2 regions of the Lysinibacillus sp. Ag94 genome follow, and region 2 is predicted to be linked to the other one. Evidence: riboswitches for the same ligand, from Rfam matches in the RefSeq annotation. Region 2 holds a riboswitch; the other holds the start of a gene.
The links. A riboswitch is a leader RNA that binds a small molecule or an ion and turns the genes downstream of it on or off. The one in region 2 is predicted to bind lysine.
Positions count from the first base shown of each region.

Region 1: another riboswitch for lysine. It lies ahead of MY533_RS16175 (aspartate kinase); the one in region 2 lies ahead of MY533_RS01005 (amino acid permease).

Region 1 is NZ_CP096780.1:3,485,381-3,489,027, forward strand. Features, by position in the region: gene MY533_RS22380 (transposase) at 1-198, opposite strand, end outside; gene MY533_RS16175 (aspartate kinase) at 612-1,850, opposite strand; lysine riboswitch at 2,040-2,218, opposite strand; gene uvrC (excinuclease ABC subunit UvrC) at 2,558-3,647, opposite strand, start outside.
Region 2 is NZ_CP096780.1:203,227-206,873, reverse strand. Features, by position in the region: gene MY533_RS01010 (response regulator transcription factor) at 1-10, opposite strand, end outside; gene MY533_RS01005 (amino acid permease) at 442-1,905, opposite strand; lysine riboswitch at 1,991-2,167, opposite strand; gene MY533_RS01000 (CynX/NimT family MFS transporter) at 2,344-3,552, shown strand.

The sequences.
Region 1 (3,647 bases), 1.4 Mb from region 2:
AAAGATGTACTTAAACATACGAATTGGAGGAATGGCATTACGTCCATTGTCTAAACAATATTTTGTTTTTAACTCTTCTAAAATGAATGAAAAATCAACAAGTTCATTGATTTGATGAAGTATATTATCTTTTGGCACAACAATATCGTAGATCGCCATATATGGACTTAAATGAAGGGTTTCTTGATTTGAAATCATCGGGGGCACCACCTGCACATTTTTATTATAAAGGAAAGCGTGACTAAAATAATAGTGTGATACATTGCGTTGTTTGGAGAAGCATCGCTCGACTCCTGCGGGAAAGCGACACAGACGAGACCCCGCACGAAGCGAAGCGTAAGAGGAGGCTCGGCGCTCGCCCGCGGAAAGCGAGCGGAATGCTTCGGAAAACAACTGCCAAATGAAAAAAGCGAGGTATTCAACGATTTACTCGTTAAATACCTCGCGATGTGAGAAGATATAGACTTTTTCAGTGCCCTCATTTTACTGGCACATCTTTTTCAACATTATATGTAAAGCGCTTGTTCTACAATCTCTATCCGTCGCTTTGGCTGCTCTATCCACGCCGCTTAAAAGTGACTAGCTCCCCTGAGAGATTTCTGTACCTGTCGCTACGCTTTCGGTACAAAAGACACTTCCTGAAATAAATTAAATTCATCATGTAATGCATTTGCTGCACGAATCATTTCGTCCTGAGGTACAACAACAGACACTTTTATTTCAGAAGTACTTACCATTTTTACAGGGATATTTTCACGACGTAGACGATCAAACATCCTTGCAGCCACCCCTGGGTTAGATGCCATCCCCGAGCCAATAATAGAAACCTTTGCTAAGCCAATTTCAAAATCAGCAAAACTAAACCCTAGTGATAATTTACTATCTTCTAGAACACGTAATGCTTCAGCGAACTCCTCTTTTAAAATAGTAAAAGATACCATCGGCTTTAAACCATCAATTATTGCTTGTACGATTATATCGACGTTTATGCGATTTTCTGCAAGTATTGTGAACATATTTGCTAACGAAGCATTAGAATAAGCATCATAACCAACTGTTAAGCGAATAACGTCTGACTCGTAGGCAACACCTCGTACAATTAAATTTTTTTCCATTTCAACTTCCTCCTTCAATACAGTACCTACAGTATCTATTTCTCCCGAGCGAATGATAACTGGGATTTGAAATTTCTTTGCTAACTCTACAGCTCGCGGGTGTAAAACTTGTGACCCTAAGTTTGATAGCTCTAGCATTTCATCATAGGAAATTTCTTTTAGTTTTTGTGCCCCAGCAACATGATTTGGATCAGCTGTATAGATGCCGTCCACATTCGTGTAAATATCTACCCGCTCCGCCTTCAATTTTGCTGCAATTGCTACAGCCGACGTTTCCGCACCACCTTTACCTAACGTCGTAATATTCCGTGAATTATCGATACCTTGTTCCCCAGCAACGATAACGATTTTCCCCTGTGCAAAATGCTCTTCAATTCGACTAACATTCATTTCCTCAATACGGGCATTGCTATACATAGCATCGGTTTCAATGCCTGCCTGCCAGCCCGTTAATGACACGGCATCATATCCTTTCTCCTGTATAGCAATTGCCACTAATGTACTTGTAAGTTGTGAGCTTGTTGAAAATAGTGCGTCTAGTTCACGCTTAGATGCATGGTCTGACAAATCACGAGCCATCTTTGCTAATTCTTTAGCCATTCCCCTCATAGCTGAAGTGACAACGACAACATCAAAACCTCTTTCCCTTTCTGCAATCACCTTTTTCGCAACATTTTGAATGCACTCTGTTGATGCGAATGCAGCACCACCAAATTTCATCACAACTCTCGCCATTTTTATCATTCTCCTTCGTATTCAATCATTTCGCTGATTAAAAGCAGCGATACTTTTGCAATTTTAATAACATGACAAAAGCAAACGCCTAACAGCCTTGAAAAAATGTTGTTTCGAGAAAATCTAAAAAGGCAGCTTCTCACATAACGTGAAAGCTGCCTATAACATGTACAATAAAGTAACTTGCGCATGTGTGATAGCCCTCCGAAACGTTTAGAATCGACAGTCTTACATCTCTTAAATGTAAAACCAGCGCAGCATCGGAAACAACGATGCTCCACTTCGGCAAGTTCCCCTTTCATACATTTTCACCGGACTTGTTCGTCCTCGAATGTACTACTCTTGAACCTTGCACCTCTATCATCACTAAATAGTGATCGTATTTAATTTGAACCTTAGTGAAGAAATTCCCATTTTAATAAATAGAAACTACTAAAAAACATTGCTATATTAAAAAGCTATGTTATATACAACCTTAGCATACGCCTAATCCTTTGACAATGGATCTTATTGAATATCAATTTTGCCTTGGCGTAATTAAGTTCGGAGGCTTTTGGCCAATAGCTATTTTTTGCACGAAAGCGCAGCGGCAGCGCAACAGCAAGATGTTGGTCACTCAGTCGTTGCCACAGTACGTGGAGTTTTTAGACTGTAGATGTTTATACACCCATTGAAAAGGAATTCTATCTACATTCATCCCACCACCTTTAGAGGTGAGAGTCTTCTACTGGATGAAAATAATCATAAATATTGCTAGCCAGATTAGCAGGCATCCCTGCTTCCTGTAAGGCTTGCACATTTGCCTCGCGAATCTTTTTGACAGAGCCAAAATGCTTGAGTAATTGTTGTTTTCGCTTCGGACCAATGCCCTCTATATTATCGAGGACAGATTGTATTGCATGTTTCTCATGCTGTTGTCGTAAGAAGGTAATAGCAAAACGGTGTACTTCGTCCTGGATTCGCTGTAGTAAGTAGAATCCATCGCTTGTTCGCTTTAACGCAATTACTTCAGCTGGATCACCAAATAGAAGCTGTGACGTATTATGCTTTTCATCTTTTGCTAATCCGGCAATTGGAATAACAAGGCCGAGTTCATCCTCTAATACTTCTCGCGCGACTTCCATTTGCCCCTTGCCGCCATCTATTAGTACTAAATCCGGTAAAGGTAGACCCTCTTTTAATACGCGTGTGTATCGACGGCGAATTACTTCTTGCATCGCCCCGTAATCATCATGCTTGGCTGCTGTCCGTGTTTTGTATTTTCGATACTCCTTCTTTGCAGGTTTTCCATCGATAAAGACAACCATTGCAGATACAGCATCTGTCCCATGCATATGACTATTATCGAAAGCCTCAATCCGTAAAGGTGCAGAAATGCCCATAGCTTCACCGAGCGCCTCACATGCTCCTATTGTGCGTTCTTCTTGACGTTCAATAAGCTGGAACTTCGCCGCTACCGCAATTTCAGCATTTTTTGTCGCTAACTCAACTAGCTCTTTTTTTTGCCCTCGTTTTGGTGTTAGTACCTTAACTTCTAGTAATTCCGTTAAAATTTCTGCATCAATGGTTTGTGGGATAAAAATCTCCTTAGGTTTAATGTGCTCTAGCTTGTCGTAAAATCGTCCAACGAATGTCAAAAATTCCTCTTCTGCCTCTTGATAGATCGGGAAAATCGAGACATCTCGCTCAATGAGCTTCCCTTGACGAACAAAGAAAACTTGAACACACATCCAGCCCTTCTCGACGGCATAGCCAAATACATCGCGATTCGTTGTATCACTCGATACGATTTTTTGC
Region 2 (3,647 bases):
GCTGTTGCACTATCCTGCACCTCTTCCTAACATAAAGTAGTCTATATATGACTTGCCGTTTCTTTGTATCATCACCATAACAAGGGACTGATTTTCATACTGGCAGGCGCTTTCGTTAATGCCGCTTCACTTCCGCACTGATAACATTCGCTACGCTCCAAGGTCTCATCTGTGACGCTAATCCCAAAGGAGTCGTCCAGCTTCCACTCCAATTTAATGTCTTACCCAAAATTTGCTGATGTGTTATTTATCTATCAGTTTACCATATTAAGGTTACGCTTCAAAAGTGGGCGACGATTGGACAAACTAAAGTTCTCTTTTTATTCTCGAGTCGTTCACTTGGTGTATTTTGATTGTACGTCTAGAATTACAAATTTATTATTTAACTAAAAAAACTGCCCTGCAAGTCATTTTCTATGACTCACAGGACAGTTTTATTTTTTATTGTTCGACTTTTAAATCACAATGCTCTAATGGAAGCATTTTTGTTTTATGCTTAATTTTATAGCCAAACCATAACAGTAAGAACAGTGGAATACCGATATATGAGACAAGGACTCCGTACCAATCTATTGTTTCACCCATAAAGGCATTGTAGTTTTGTCCAATAACAACAATCATACAAACCGTAAAGGCAAATAGCGGGCCGAATGGGAATAGCCTTGCTTTATACGGCAATAATTTCGGATCTAAGCCTTGTACCTCGAATGCTCGACGGAAACGATAATGGCTAAATGCAATACCTAACCAGGCAATAAAGCCAGACATCCCTGAGGCATTTAGAAGCCATATATAGACTACACCATCACCAAAGAATGAAGCTAAAAATGCTAGGCAGCCTATAGCTAAAGTTGCCAGTAATGCGTAAATCGGGATACCTCGACGGCTTAGTTTAGTGAAAATTTTCGGTGCATGTCCATCTACCGCTAATTGCCAAAGCATACGTGACGATGCGTAAAGCCCTGAATTCCCTGCTGACAGCATTGCCGTTAAAATGATTGCATTCATCAATGATGCAGCAAAGGCAACTCCTAAACGATCGAACACCAGTGTAAATGGTGAAACAGCGATATCTTCTGATAATAAACGTGCGTCTGTAAAGGGAATCAGCATCCCAATTGCAGCAATCGCTAAAATATAGAATAAAAGAATTCGCCAGAAAACAGACTTAACGGCTTTCGGAATATTTTTACCAGGGTCATCCGTTTCACCTGCTGTTATTCCAAGTAACTCTGTCCCTTGGAACGAGAATCCCGCAGCCAAGAAAATACCAAATGTAGCAAGGAGACCTCCGTGGAATGGTCCATCACTAATGAAGAAATTCGTAAAGCCTACAGGAGCTTGTCCTCCTAAAATACCAAAAATCATTAAAAAACTGATGATAATAAAAATGATTACTGTGACAACCTTTATCATCGCAAACCAATATTCACTCTCACCATAGCTTTTTACCGATAATAGATTGAACGTTAAAACTACAGCAATAAATAAAACAGTCCAAAGTGCTGATGAGCTATCTGGGAACCAATATTTCATAATTAATGAGACGGCAGAAATTTCTGCTGCGATTGTAATTGCCCAGTTGTACCAATAGTTCCAACCAAGTGCAAAACCTAAAGCTGGATCTACAAATTTTGTAGCATACGTACTAAAAGAGCCTGATGATGGCATATAAGCTGCCATTTCTCCTAAGCTCGTCATTAAAAAATACACCATGATACCGATTAATGCATAAGCGAGTAGTGCACCGCCAGGGCCTGCTTGCGCAATGGCACCACCACTAGCTAAAAACAGCCCTGTACCGATTGTACCGCCTAATGAAATCATTGTAATATGACGGCTTTTTAATTCTTTTTTCAGCTTCGGTGCTTTATGACCGAGCTGATTGACTTTTATTTCACTCACGATATAGCTTCCTTCCTTTTTAAGAGGCAAAAAAATGCCATCACATGAACGTTGCTGTGATGGCTAAGTAAATCCTCTGTTCCTTCAAAATGATAGCTCAACACGTTGTTCAAACGTGACAGTTCTGTTCCTTTCGGAGACAGCCCCAGCATGAGGTTTTCAAGTCCCCTCACACTTCGGCAGTATTTCCTTTCAGCTAATTTCTCTAATGCTTGTCATTTCCATTAACATACTCTTAAATACCGCGACCTCTACCTCAATACAAACATGAGGCATTAAATATTAAATTTATGATGGGTATTAGTTTAACATACGACCTATGGCATTTCAATAACCTGATTAATATTCTATTTTTTGCGAATTTTCCACTATTTTTATTTGTGTGATAAAGTGGTATAGTGATTCAATCAGAATTGTTCTATCAAGGGGGGGATTTATTTGACTACTCATGAACATACCGATACTTATCCTAGCAGAAAAATTAATTGGAAAGGCACAACCTTATTACTCGTTATCGGCGTAATTTGTATTGCCTCGACATTACGGATGCCGCTAACAGTTGTTGGACCAATTATTTCCTTTATTCGCGAAGACCTCGGCATATCCAATATACTAGCAGGCTTTCTAACAACGATCCCATTGCTAGCATTTGCAATCATTTCACCATTCGCACCAGTTGTCGCACGTAAAGTTGGACTAGAATTAACATTATTGTTATCAACTGTTCTTTTAGGAGGAGGAATTGTACTACGCTCCGTTGGCACAACTAGTTTACTCGTATTTGGTACGATGCTAATTGGTATAGCCATTTCATTCGGTAATGTACTAATTCCAGGATTACTTAAATTAAAATTTCCCTATCACGTAGGTTTACTTATGGCATTTTTCACAATGTCGATGAATTTAACGGCTGGACTCGGTGCTGGCATTAGCTATCCTGTTGCCAATTCATCACTTGGTTGGCAAGGCGCACTGGCAATCTCACTTGTTCTTGTGGTGTTAACCATTGTAATTTGGATTCCACAGTTGCAATTTAATAAGCCTGAACCGACTGTTAAGACTACGAAAGAACGTACACCATTATGGAAATCACCTGTTACTTGGGCAGTAGCGGGAGCTATGGGATTTCAGTCATTATTATTCTATACAACTGCCGCTTGGATTCCTGAAATTTATATATCACAAGGATTAGCTGCAGATCGTGCGGGCTGGATGTTTTCCATCATGCAATTTTCACAAGTTCCAATGGCATTAGCTGTGCCTATTATCGCTAGTAAAATGACATCTCAACGTCCTCTCGTTTTAATGTTTACGCTATTTTACTTAATTGGCTTTATCGGAGTAGTCATGGAATGGACAAGCCTTGCTGTACTGTGGATGGTACTACTAGGATTAGCCGGAGGTGCATCATTTGCATTAGCGATGATGTTCTTTACATTACGTACCCGTACAGCTTTTGAGGCAGCCGATTTATCAGGATTTGCACAATCATTAGGATATTTATTAGCCGCAATCGGTCCAATCTTATTTGGTTATTTACATGATTTATTCGGTGGCTGGAATACCGCTGGTTGGTTATTTGTTGTCGTTGTATTGATACTCTTCATATGTTCATTTAAGGCTTCTAAAAATGAATATGTAAATTAAAAATGGCACCTCATGATCTATGCCTAGGTATAATCATGAGGTGCTTTGTACTTGCACAAAAGCCTGAGTTCCTCTATTACAGTCGATGTTTAGAC